3 regions of the Comamonas sp. Z1 genome follow, and region 2 is predicted to be linked to each of the others. Evidence: riboswitches for the same ligand, from Rfam matches in the RefSeq annotation. Region 2 holds a riboswitch; each other region holds the start of a gene.
What was found. Region 2 has a riboswitch for thiamine pyrophosphate ahead of thiC (phosphomethylpyrimidine synthase ThiC). Riboswitches for the same ligand answer to the same signal wherever they lie in the genome.

Region 1 (4,156 bases), on a different contig from region 2:
CTTGATGAGGATAGAGGCAGCCTCCACCAAGTTGAGCGTGTCGGGCTGCAGCGTGTAGTCGTCGCCGATCAGCTCCAGCTTGATCCAGGGTGTGTCGAAGACTTCACGCGCCATCTGGGCCGTGGTCACGGCTTCCTGGATGGTCATGCAGCCTGCCGTGTTGGGCAGCACGGGCACGTTGAGCTTGCGCAGCAGTTCCCAGAAGCTGGCGCCGGTCTCGGCCGCATTGCTGCCCTGGCGGCGCAACGAGGCCGTGACCATGGCGGGCCTGGAACGCTCCACAGCCGCTTCGAGAATGGCGGGCGAGGGATAGCGCGAGGTGCCCAGCAGCAAGCGGCTTTCAAAACGTTGGCCGTAGAGAACCAGGGTGTCGTCGGTGGTTTTTGTATTCATGATTTATCTATATCTCTTGTCTTTGTACCGCAATGCGTGTGAAGCCCAGTGAGCCTCAAACAGACATGTGCCCAGTCAGTGACACCGAGCAAGAGCCGCCTCGCCGCGAGGGTGTCGCCCCCAGGGGGAAGGCGCGAAGCGACTCAGGGAGGTCATTCCTAGCCGCCTGTCACTGGAGAGATGACTTCCATCCTGTCGCCCTCGTTGAGCGCATGGTCGGCGTACTGCGTCTTGGGCACAAACACCGTGTTGACCGCCACGGCAAACGGGGGCTTGGCCTGCATCTGCGCCAGCGCATCGGCCACGGTGGCATGGGCTTGCAGCTCGGTGGCTTGCTGGTTGAGGGTGATCTTCATGGCATGAAACAGAAAATAAAGCGGGTGCTAAGTTAAACCTCTGCACGGCGGCGCTTGCGTGCGCAGGAGGTGCAAGTGCTGTGCGCCAAAGTTCGGGCTCGCGGCTCAGCCGCGATGCACGGCGACATCGAACTCGCGCGCCAGCGGCGAGTCGTTGCGGTCCACCAGCTCCAGCACCACGTCGAGCATGGCGGGCGAGATCATGAAGCCGTGGCGGTAGAGGCCGTTGACTTCCATGACGCGCGGCGTCAGCAGGCGCACGGCGGGCAGATTATCGGGCAGGGTGGGGCGGCACTGGGTGGCGATCTCCACAATCCGGCCTTCGGCAAAGCCCGAGTGCACGGTATAGGCCGCGCTCAGCAGCTCCAGCGTGGAGCGCACGCTGGCCGGCGACATATCGTCGGATTCGATCTCGGTCGCGCCAATCACGAACAGATGGTCTTCCTTGGGCGCGATATAGATGGGGTAGCGTGGATGGATCAGGCGTGTGGGGCGCTGCAGCGTGACTTCGGGCGCATGGATGCGCACCACCTCGCCGCGAATGCCGCGCAGCTGCTTCCATTGGCTGCGGGCACCCAGGCCCCGGCAGTCGAACACGAAGTCGGGCTGGCCGGCCTCGCCGGGACGTAAGTCGCCGACCTCGCGCGGGCTGTCCCAGTGCAGCTGCACGCCCAGGGCGCTGAGCTTGTCGACCAGCGCCGTCAGCAGCTGACGGTTGTCGAGCTGGCCTTCGCCGGGCAGATAGACGGCCTGGTTGAAGCGTCCCTGCAGCGCGGGCTCGCAGTCCTGCAGCGCCGCGCCGGTCTTCTCCTGCATGGCCGGCAGGCTGGGGTTGATGCGCCGGTTTTTCTCCAGCAGACCGAAAAAGCGCGCCGCATCGCCCTGATCCTGGCGGTGCCAGAGAATCAGCGTGCCGTTTTGCTGCAGAAACACATGCTGCTCGAGCTGAGCTATGAGCTCGGGCCAGCGCTTGAGCCCATGCTGGCCCATGCGCACCACGCCGGGCTCGGTAATGGCCGACTCGGCCAGCGGCGCCAGCATGGCAGCCGCCACGCGCGCCGCAGCACCATCGCCTTGCGGGCCATGGGCGTCATAGAGGTCGATGGCGTGACCGCGCTGGGCCAGGGCCAGAGCCAGCAGACGGCCCATGAGGCCGCCGCCGAGAATTGCGATCTTTGAAGAAGCTTGTAGCAATGACATGTGCAAATCGTTTTCCATCCGGACACAGGAACAGGGCCATGTGCAGGACAAAACGCGGCATGCCTTGCGGCTTGTGAAACTCCCCACGCCAGCATGACCTGGATCGGGTGCAGGGGGCACAGGGCACGGATGGTGCTCTGGTGCGCAGCCCGTGGCTGGCGCAGCCCCAGGGTGTTTCTCAGTCCGCACAGGCTGCTTGCCTGCGGGACACCCCTGTTTCGTCCGTTGGACATTACAGCACAACCGCAAACAGCACGCATTGACCATGCGCATGGGCGATAATTTTTGCCATGACAGTGATTGCTTCTTCCTCCATTTCCGGCGCCGCAAAAAAGCGCTACGCACGCGTGCTCTCCATTGCCGGCTCGGACAGCGGCGGTGGTGCCGGCATCCAGGCCGACCTCAAGACCTGTGCGGCACTGGGTTGCTACGGCATGACGGCGATCACGGCCATCACCGTGCAGAACACGCTGGGCGTGACGGGTATTCACGGCATTCCGCTCGATACCGTGCGCGGCCAGATCGATGCCGTTGTGCAGGACATAGGCGTCGATGCCGTCAAGATCGGCATGCTGGCAACCCCCGATGTGGTGAGCGTGGTGGCGGATGCGATCCGTCGCCACGGGATCAGGAACGTGGTGCTGGACCCCGTGATGGTGGCCACCAGCGGCGATCGCCTGATCGTTCCCGAGACAGCACAGGCGCTGGTCCAGGAGCTGTTCCCGCTGGCGACGGTGATTACACCCAATCTGGATGAAGCAGCTTTGCTGCTGGGTCGCAACATCGACGGCATTGCAGCGCTGGATGCGGCCGTGGCCGATCTGCTGGTCATGGGCGCGCCTGCAGTGCTGCTCAAGGGCGGGCATCTGAGCGGCGACTTGGTCATGGATGTGCTGGGCCGGCAAGGCCGGCAGGCCGGCGACTATCTGCGTCTGCAATCGCAGCGCATCGTCACCCATAACGGCCATGGCACGGGCTGCACGCTGTCGTCGGCGATTGCCTCCTTCCTGGCCCAGGGGCTGGCGCTGGAGGCCGCGGTGACCGAGGCGCGCAGCTATATTCTGGGCGCCATCGAGGCGGGCGCCGAGGTCTATACCGGCCAGGGTCACGGCCCCCTCAATCACGGCTATGCGCCGCGCGCGCAGCTGATCGTCGAAGGCTGATTGCCGGCACCCGCAAAAAAGGCCTGCTGCTGCAGGCCTTTGCTTTGGGTGTTCGTGTTGCAGGGCTTACCAGCCCCAGACCAGATTCTTGGCCACCCAGCCGCTCTGGCCGTTGCTGCGCTGGACCTGGGCCCAGCTGCCTTGCTTTTTCAGAGTCTGCAGCACCTCATGCTGCTCCAGCTTGCCCACGCGCTTGTGCTTCTGGCCGGGGCCGGAGCGCAGATTGGCCGTGCGCGCCGTCACCACCATATGCGGGCTCTTGCTGGTCAGCGGGGCGTGGACCCAGCCCAGCGTGGACTCATGGTCCTTGACGCGCAGCCACTGCCCCTTGCGCTGGGTGACTTGCAGCGGATAGCCCTTGCTCAGTTCCCAGAGGGTTGCGGAGCGGGTGTTGGGCTGCTCGCGCACATTCACGGTCGTGCCCTTGATGCTGACAAATTCCTGGGCTTGTGCGAGGGCCGGCAGCAGGCCGGCGGTGAGCGCACCCAGCGCGATCAGGCTTGAAGTGGCGGCGGTGCGGATCCAGCGGTTGCAAGGCACGGGGCAGATTCTCCTTCGAACGATTAAAAACAGGCTGTAACCCTCATCGGACTTGCGTGGCTAGCTATAGTTCCTGTAGAAAGCTGACAGGGGCTGAACACCCGACAGTCATAAAGGAATGCCATGAACCAGCCAGTTCGCGCCCATGGGAGCGCCTCGTTGACCACCCGATTGACGCTTGCGATGACGGCTCTGGCCGCCGCGACCCTGCTCACGGCCTGCCAGAGTAGGGCGTCGGCGAATGCTCCGGCTGTAACACCTGCCGCCGCTGCGGCGCCAAAAGCCGGGGACCCGCAGATGCCGGGCCAGCAATTGCTGGCCGCTGCCGCGCAGGGCGATGTCGTGGCGGTGCGCAATCTGCTGGCCGGCGCGCAGGGCCGGCTGGAGATTGTGCGCATGACGATTTCCTATGGCGCCGATCTCAAGAGCACCAACCGCTATGGCGGCACGGCCCTGATTCCGGCCTGCGAGCGCGGCCATCTGGAAACAGCCCAGGCGTTGATC
Region 2 (4,156 bases):
GGCCGAATCCAAGGGCACCTGGGACTATTACAAGATCATCAAGAAGCTGCCAGCCGAGCAGATCTGGACCACCAAGGCGGAAAGCAAATGCCAGTACTGGCGGTGACCTGAACCCGCGAGGCATACGCCCCGCATCGGCACAACGGACAGCAAGCCGCGGCAGCTGTCCGTTTTTTCATGGCAGCAGTTCCAGCAGCTCCAAGCGTCAATCCGCAACAAACTTACATCGCGATATTTGCGCCTTATCGAGATGGACCTGACGGGCCGCGTCCCCAGCGCCCCTTTCCAAGCCGAACGCCGCAGCCCTGCGGCATCACTCGGCAAAAAGGCAGGCCCTGCGGCCTGCATTTTTCATGGCGACGGGCAAAAGCGCTTGATGCACAAGTGCCGCAGCCCGGCTTCAGCTCAGGTCAACGTGCCGTGGTGTCGGTCGAGGCATTGACGATGGGAATGTAGAAATCGCCGCCCGCCTGATTGAACTCCGCCGCCTTGGCCTGCATGCCCACGGCAATGCTGTTCTCGGCGCTCACGCCTTGCTGCTTGGCAAAGTCGCGCACTTCCTGGGTGATCTTCATGGAGCAGAACTTGGGTCCGCACATGGAGCAGAAATGGGCCACCTTGGCGCTGTCCTTGGGCAGGGTTTCGTCGTGGTAGGCCTGGGCCGTGTCGGGATCCAGTCCCAGGTTGAACTGGTCCTGCCAGCGGAAGTCGAAGCGCGCCAGGGAGAGCGCATCGTCACGCGAACGCGCGCCCGGATGGCCCTTGGCGACATCCGCGGCATGGGCCGCAATCTTGTAGGCGATGATGCCCTGCTTGACGTCGTCTCGGTCGGGCAGACCCAGATGCTCCTTGGGCGTGACATAGCACAGCATGGCCGTGCCGAACCAGCCGATCATGGCCGCGCCGATGGCGCTGGCGATGTGGTCGTAGCCGGGGGCGATGTCTATGGTCAGCGGGCCCAGGGTGTAGAACGGGGCCTCGTGGCAGTGCTTGAGCTGCTCGGTCATGTTCTGCTGGATCATGTGCATGGGCACATGGCCAGGGCCTTCGATCATGGTCTGCACATCGTGCTTCCAGGCGATCTGCGTCAGCTCGCCCAGCGTGGCCAGCTCGGCAAACTGGGCATCGTCGTTGGCATCCGACGCGCAGCCGGGACGCAGGCCATCGCCCAGCGAGAAGCTCACGTCATACTGCTTCATGATGTCGCAGATGTCCTCGAAATGTTCGTAGAGGAAGCTCTCGCGGTGATGAGCCATGCACCACTTGGCCATGATGGAGCCGCCGCGCGAGACGATGCCGGTGCGGCGCTGGGCCGTGAGGTGGATGTAGGCCAGGCGCACGCCGGCGTGGATGGTGAAGTAGTCCACGCCCTGCTCGGCCTGCTCGACCAGCGTGTCGCGAAAGATCTCCCAGGTCAGATCCTCGGCAATGCCGCCGACCTTTTCCAGCGCCTGATAGATGGGCACGGTGCCGATGGGCACGGGCGAGTTGCGCACAATCCAGTCGCGCGTGGTGTGGATGTTCTTGCCGGTGGACAGGTCCATGACATTGTCCGCGCCCCAGCGAATGGCCCAGACCAGCTTTTCCACCTCTTCCTCGATGCTGGAAGTCACGGCCGAATTGCCGATGTTGGCGTTGATCTTGACCTTGAAATTGCGGCCGATGGCCATGGGCTCGATTTCAGGGTGGTTGATATTGGCCGGAATGATGGCGCGGCCGCGCGCCACTTCGTCGCGCACGAATTCGGGTGTGATGATCTTCGGGATCGCCGCGCCCAGGCTGTTGCCGGCCAGGCGCAGCTCGCGCGCCGCGTCCTGCTGGTACTGCGCCATCCATTCACGGCGACCGTTTTCACGCAGGGCCACATACTCCATCTCGGGCGTGATGATGCCGCGCTTGGCATAGTGCATCTGGGTCACGTTCTGGCCTGATTTGGCACGGCGCGGCTGGCGCTGCAGCGCGGCCGCCTCGGCGCGCAGCTGGGCCACGCGCGCATCTTCCTCGCCGCGCTTGCCGCCGTCGTCCAGCGCCACACGCAGGCGACCCACGTAGTATTCGCTGTCGCCGCGCGCTTCGATCCAGGCACCTCGCACGCTGGGCAAGCCCTGGCGCACGTCGATCTGTACGGCGGGATCGGTATAGGGGCCCGAGGTGTCGTAGACGCTGACCTGCTCTCCATTGGTGAGCGCAATATCGCGCACCGGCACACGCAGCTGCGGATGCAGCGCGCCACTCAGATAGCTCTTGGTCGATGCGGGAAACGGCTGGCGCGACTGAGCCAGCAGCTCGGCAAAACGGGCGGCATCGGGGGCATGACCTGCAGCAGGCGTAAAAATGGAATCAGGGGCGTTCATCGCAGTCTCCTCAAAGCGGTTGAAGTGCATCAAACGCTCCGTGGAGTGCGGCCCTGCTCTGATCTTGCCCTGCACTGGCCCGGCCCGCTATGGGTATCCGGCCTGTGCCGCCGAAATTCTGCAATTTCGGCCTGGTTCTTCACGCACCGGCTGTCCAGAAAAGACAAAACCCCAGTGCGCGAGGCGCCTGGGGTTTGCTGTGCCTATGACTTTCAGGGCTGGCACTCGTGCCAGTTGCCCTGTCAATCCATCGGCCCTGCGTCAGGGTCCCGCTCTTCTTCCGCCGGTATGAACCGGATCAAGTTCGTCGGGTTCGCCTGCACTGTTTTCACAGTGACTGGCATCTCAGCGCTTTCGCACACCCCGGAGCTGCACGCAGTATAGGCTGGTTTTGCCACAATTTGCGCACTCTTGAAGCTGTTTAACTATCCTGACCCTCAAGCGTCTAATCCGCCGTTCAATCCAGCCCCTGCAGCGCCAGCCATTCATTGCTGGCAGCACGGCTTGCGCGCCACTGGTTGATGGGCGCGCTGACATCCTCGTGGCCCAGGGCAATGCCAAAGGCAATCTGGTAGCCATCCGGCAATGCCAGCTGTTCGATCAGCATGTCGTTGTACATGCGCCAGAAGCCCTGGGCACAGGTGGCCAGACCTTTCTCCACCGCCAGCAGCATGAAGGACTGCAGATAGATGCCCAGATCCACCCATTGCGCATAGCCCATGCGCTCCTCCACGGCCACGAAAATACCCACTGGCGCACCGAACATCTGGCCGTTCTTGGCCAGCTGGGCCAGACGTGCTGCCTTGTCCTCGCGACCGATATTGAGTGAGCGATACAGATCTTCGCCGTTTTCAAAGCGGCGACTGCGGTAGGGCTCCCACAAACCGGGTGGATAGGACAGGCCGGGGCGCTGCACGGCCTCGGTCTCCCTGGCCCTGGCGCACAGATCCTTGAGCGCCTGTCCGCCCACTGCGGTCACACGCCAGGGCTGCATATTGCCGCCGGACGGCGCCTGCGCTGCGGTCTCCAGCAAGTCCCGCACCGTGGCAGCAGCCACGGCCTGCGGCAGAAAAGCGCGCACCGAACGACGCTGCTGCAATGCTTGACGAATATCCATCTCTTCTACTTTCCTAAATCACTGGTGTGCAGTGTAGGAGCTTGCGGCATTTTCCCGAGTCGCCGTGGATACCTTGTCGCAGCCGCCCCGGTGCTTGCCCTGATGGCGCGCCCTGCTCCAACTGCGACCATGCTGGCTGCCCGTCGCAGTGACCGGGTACTCACCACCTCAGGAGATGACTCTGATGAAGCCTCGCTCTGTTTGCTCCGCTACCGTTTTTTCCCCAAGAACATTGACGCTGGCACTGGGATGCCTGCTGACCGCTGCAGGCGCTCAGGCGCAGGACAAGATTCGCATCGGCTTCATCACCGATATGTCGGGCCTCTATGCCGATGTGGACGGCAAGGGTGGTGCTCTGGCCGTGCAGATGGCTGTGGACGACTTTGGCGGCAAGCTGCTGGGCAAGCCCATCGAAGTATTGACGGCCGACCACCAAAACAAGGCCGATATCGCGGCCAGCAAGGCACGCGAGTGGTTCGACACCCAGGGCATGAACATGCTAATCGGCGGCACCACCTCCAGTGCCGGCCTGGCCATGGGCAAGGTGGCCGACGAGAAGAAAAAGGTCTACATCATCAACGGCGCGGGCACTTCGGCACTGACCAACGATCAGTGCAGTCCCTATTTCGTGCACTATGCTTATGACACCGTGGCGCTGGCCAAGGGCACGGGCAAGGCAGTGGTG
Region 3 (4,156 bases), on a different contig from region 2:
TTGACGTCCCGGGGCCGGCTCGTAATAACGTCCATTGCCTTCGTTGACGATGACCGAGCCCACATAGTTCTTGTCCGCCAGATTGTCGATGCGGGCAAAAGCACTGAGCTTCCAGGCGCCCAGGCGCCGGGTGTAGCCCACGCTCAGGCTGGCCACGTTGTAGCTGGGGGCATAGACCTGGTTCTTGTCGTCAGCGGCAATACGGCCCACATGACGCCAGTCCAGACCCACACGCCAGTCGGTGGCGGGAAGCCATTCCAGCCCCAGGTAGCCCAGATGTCTGGCCGTGCCGGCAATGCGGTTGCCGGCGGGAATGCAGTCCTGGCCCTTGCTGTCGCAATAGCCGCTGCGCAGACTGGCATCGAGCAAGGTCAGCGCGCCGTTTAGGCGCAACTGGGGCATCAGCCAGGTGCTGGTGCTCAGCTCCATGCCGCGGCGGCGGGTCTTGCCGGCATTCTGATAAGAGGTGCGGCCGTTGTCGTTGCTGGCCACCACGATTTCATCGTCGGTGCTGGTCTGGAACAGCGCGGCAGACCAGTCGCCGCGCAGGCCGGCCACATTGAAGCGTTGCTTGATGCCCAGCTCGGCACTGGTCGATACCGCAGGCTTGAGGCCGAAGTTCAGACCACCCACCAGATCGGGACGGTACGAGATCTCGTTGAAGGTAGGTGTTTCCATGCCGCGACCCAGTGAGGCATAGATATTGGTGTCCTGAGTGAGTTCGTGCTGCAGCGAAACAACCGGCAAGAGTTTATGGAATCCGGTGCTACCGCTATCGTCCTTGTCGGCCAGGAAATGGTCGCGCGACTGGAACTGCACATTGCTCCAGCGCAGGCCGGCATCGAGCTTCCAGTGCGGTGCAAAGGCCCAGGAGGCTTGCAGATAGGGGTCTATGCTGGTGAGGGTATTGCGCTCGTCACGCACCAGCTCGCCGACCACGCCCAGCTGGTTGCCCACAAAGTTCTTGTAGCCCTGGCGGTCTTCCCTGACAGTGTTGGCGGCCAGGCCCGCAATCAGGCCCAGGCTGCGGCTGCCCAGCTCGTATTTGCCGCTCCAGCGCGCATCGATGCCGCCATAGTCGCGCTTGAGACCGATCACCCCACCCCTGTAGCCGGTCTGCGATGCCTTGGGCGTGGACTGAAACTGCATCATTTCGCGCTGACCGGCATAGGCCATGAGGCGCAGCGCCTGGCCGCCGTCCAGCTGGCGCTCATAGGTCAGGCCGGCCTGGGTCTGCTTCACGCTTTTGCGCGAATCGTAGAGCAAGGGGTTGGACGCCACAGCCTTCGGATCTGCCGCCCAGTCCTTCGGCGTGATGCCGCCGGGGTCCTTGGCATCGATGTCCACATGGTTGGCCACCAGGGTCAGCTGGCTGTATTCGTCGGGCTTGACATCGATGCGGGCGTTGAACAGGTTTTTGTCCGCCGCGCTCTGGGCCCGGTAGCCGTCGGTGAGGAAACGGCTGGCGCTGAGCACATAGCCAATCCCGTTGGCTTCGCCCTTGGCCTTGAGGCCCAGGCGCTTCTGGCCGTCGCTGCCCAGTGCAAAGCTGCTTTCCACCGAGGGCGCGCCTTCACCACGTTCGGTATAGGCATTGATCACGCCGCCAGAGGCGTTGCCGTAGAGGGCGGAGTAAGGACCGCGCAGCACTTCCACGCGCTCCAGCGAGGCGATATCGATATTGTTGGTCTGACCCTGGCCATCGGGCATGGTGGAGGGGATGCCGTCCACATAGATCTGTATGCCGCGCACGCCGAAGGTGGATCGTGCGCCAAAGCCGCGAATCGACAGCTGCAGGTCTTGCGCGTAGTTCTGGCGGTTCTGCAACTGCAGGCCCGGAGCTGCGCTCAGGGACTCCGAGAGATTGACCTGCAGATTGCGCTCGCGCATGCGCTCGCCGTCGAGCACGGTCACGGAGGCCGGGGTTTGCTCAAGTGCAGACTCCTGCAAGGTGCTGCGCACGGTGACTTCGGACAACTGGGGCAGTTCCGGCTGGGCGGCGGCTTGCTGGGCCATTGCGGACTGTGCCGTCAGCAGCAGTCCGGCGGCGGCCACAGGCCAGCCTGCCAGATGACAAAGGCGCGAAAAATGCATGTGAATATCTCTGGGGCTCGGGGTGGACGTTCGGTGCCCTGGATGGCGCAAGCTCTGTTGACAGCGTTTCTTGCTACGGCGTGAAGCTCGCTCAGGCAGTGCGCGCCTGCATCATTGTTGGTGCCATGGCAAGGTGCGTGTCGGGCACGCTCGCAATTTTGCTCCGATTGTATTTGGGTGGTAATGTTTTAATGATTTCTACTGTGGATGACCTTCTTCTCCGTGATAGAGCATTACCCCAGGTTACAAGTGACGCGACTTTCATGCGGCGGCTCAGGCACCGTGCAGCGATGCCGTTGGGGTAAGATGGCGCCGCGCTCCGGGGTGCACGCCAGTGCTGAGATCTACACCCGCGAACTTGACCCGGTTCATACCGGCGGAAGAAGAGCTTGCAAGCTGACCTCCGGGCAGTGCGTTCTCGCATGGTCAGCAAGCCTTCGGAGCATGATGTCCCCGCTCTCGAAGGAATTTCATGGACAAGGCCGCTTCGCTGGTCGCCGATCTGCTTGCTTTCATCGCAATGGATGACTGCACCGACGACCAGTTCAATCAACTCGCCCTGCGCCTTTTCGCCTATCAGTACGAATGCAATGCGCCGTTTCGCAGCTTTTGCCAGCGACGCGGTGCCACGCTGCGCAATGTCAGGAGCTGGCGCGATGTTCCGGCCGTGCCCATCGATGCCTTCAAGGCCATGGAGCTGCGCAGCGAGCCACCGTCGCCCGCCGAGCGCGTGTTCATGACCAGCGGCACCACGGGCCGCGCTGCGCGCGGACGTCATTTCCATCCGCGGCTCGATGTCTACGACCTGTCCATGAAGCGCTATTTCGCCAGACGCTTCATGCAGGGTCTGGAGCGCATGCCCATGGGCATTCTGTTTCCCGATGAGCAGGCCATGCCCAATTCCTCGCTGGCCCACTATCTGGCACTTGCCCGCTCCGAATTCGGCTCGGCAGGCAGCCGCTACTACCTGAACTCGGAAGGGCTGGACATGCAGGCCCTGTGCGCTGCGTTGGCAGAGTCAGAGCGCAGCGGCCAGCCCTTTGCCCTGCTGGGCGCGAGCTTCAGCCTGGTCCATGTGATGGATGCCCTGCGTGCGCAGGACCGCAGCTTTCGCCTGCCCGCAGGCAGCCGCGTGCTGGATACGGGCGGCTACAAGGGGCAGTCGCGCGAGCTGCCGCTCGAGCAGTTCTATGCCGAGCTTTCCCAGTTGCTGGGCGTGCCGCGCAGTCTGTGCATCAATATGTATGGCATGACGGAGCTGAGCACCCAGTTCTATGACGATGGCAATGCGGTGCTGCCTTCGGTCAAGTCCGGTCCGCACTGGATCCGTTCGCGTCTGGTCGAGCCGATCACCGGCAGGGACGTGGCCGCTGGTGAGCGCGGCATTCTGGTGCATTGCGATCTGGCCAACTACAACGCGGTGACCACCATCCTGACCGAGGATGTGGGCCTGTGGGCCGGCCAGCAGGAAAAAGATGGCTTTTTGCTGCTGGGGCGCGCCGAGGGCGCCGCCGCCAAGGGGTGCTCGCTGGCGGTTGAAGAGTTTGTGAAAGCTGCCGGCGCATGAGCGAGCAGCGCAAGCTACAGCGTATCAAGGCTGGCTATCTGCCGGGCCTCGGCGACGACGAAGTGCAGTGGCAGACGCTGGACTTCGGGTCTCAGGACGGTCAGTTGCTGGAAGTCAGCGTGCCCGTGCTGACGGCGCCGCAGATGCAGGCACTGGCCTGTCGTGTGCGCAAGGCCGCAGCCATCCATCTGCGCCCCATGCCGGTGGCCGAGATCATCGATGCCATCGATCGTGCGATGGCCCGCCTGCTGGACCGTAACGACATCTACCGCCAGCAGGCCGAAGCCTGGCTGCCCGTGGTCAGTGGCTATGACGCCGATATGGTGCGGCTGGGGCTGACAGGATTTTTCAAGACCTTTCGTGCGGCGCAGCTCAAGCGCTTTGTGGCCGAGGATTTTCCCAACCCGGCAGTGCTCGACGGCTTTCAGCCGGCAGCCAAGGGCGGAGCCGTACGTGCTTTCGGCCCGGATCTGCTGGTGCATAGCTGGGCCGGCA

Region 1: it holds a riboswitch for thiamine pyrophosphate, as region 2 does, so the genes downstream of both, FSY45_RS08470 (FAD-dependent oxidoreductase) here and thiC (phosphomethylpyrimidine synthase ThiC) in region 2, are expected to answer to the same signal.
Region 3: it holds a riboswitch for thiamine pyrophosphate, as region 2 does, so the genes downstream of both, FSY45_RS01305 (long-chain-fatty-acid--CoA ligase) here and thiC (phosphomethylpyrimidine synthase ThiC) in region 2, are expected to answer to the same signal.

The regions. Positions count from the first base shown of each region.
Region 1 covers NZ_VOQT01000003.1:375,186-379,341, reverse strand. Annotated here, with positions in the region: gene FSY45_RS08480 (thiazole synthase) at 1-393, opposite strand, end outside; gene thiS (sulfur carrier protein ThiS) at 552-749, opposite strand; gene FSY45_RS08470 (FAD-dependent oxidoreductase) at 855-1,949, opposite strand; TPP riboswitch at 2,013-2,174, opposite strand; gene thiD (bifunctional hydroxymethylpyrimidine kinase/phosphomethylpyrimidine kinase) at 2,240-3,112, shown strand; gene FSY45_RS08460 (SH3 domain-containing protein) at 3,179-3,652, opposite strand; gene FSY45_RS08455 (ankyrin repeat domain-containing protein) at 3,776-4,156, shown strand, end outside.
Region 2 covers NZ_VOQT01000014.1:38,793-42,948, forward strand. Annotated here, with positions in the region: gene FSY45_RS20740 (ABC transporter substrate-binding protein) at 1-106, shown strand, start outside; gene thiC (phosphomethylpyrimidine synthase ThiC) at 411-2,354, opposite strand; TPP riboswitch at 2,613-2,730, opposite strand; gene FSY45_RS20750 (nitroreductase) at 2,812-3,471, opposite strand; gene FSY45_RS20755 (ABC transporter substrate-binding protein) at 3,656-4,156, shown strand, end outside.
Region 3 covers NZ_VOQT01000001.1:299,258-303,413, reverse strand. Annotated here, with positions in the region: gene FSY45_RS01310 (TonB-dependent receptor) at 1-2,094, opposite strand, end outside; TPP riboswitch at 2,405-2,496, shown strand; gene FSY45_RS01305 (long-chain-fatty-acid--CoA ligase) at 2,567-3,661, shown strand; gene FSY45_RS01300 (acyl-CoA reductase) at 3,658-4,156, shown strand, end outside.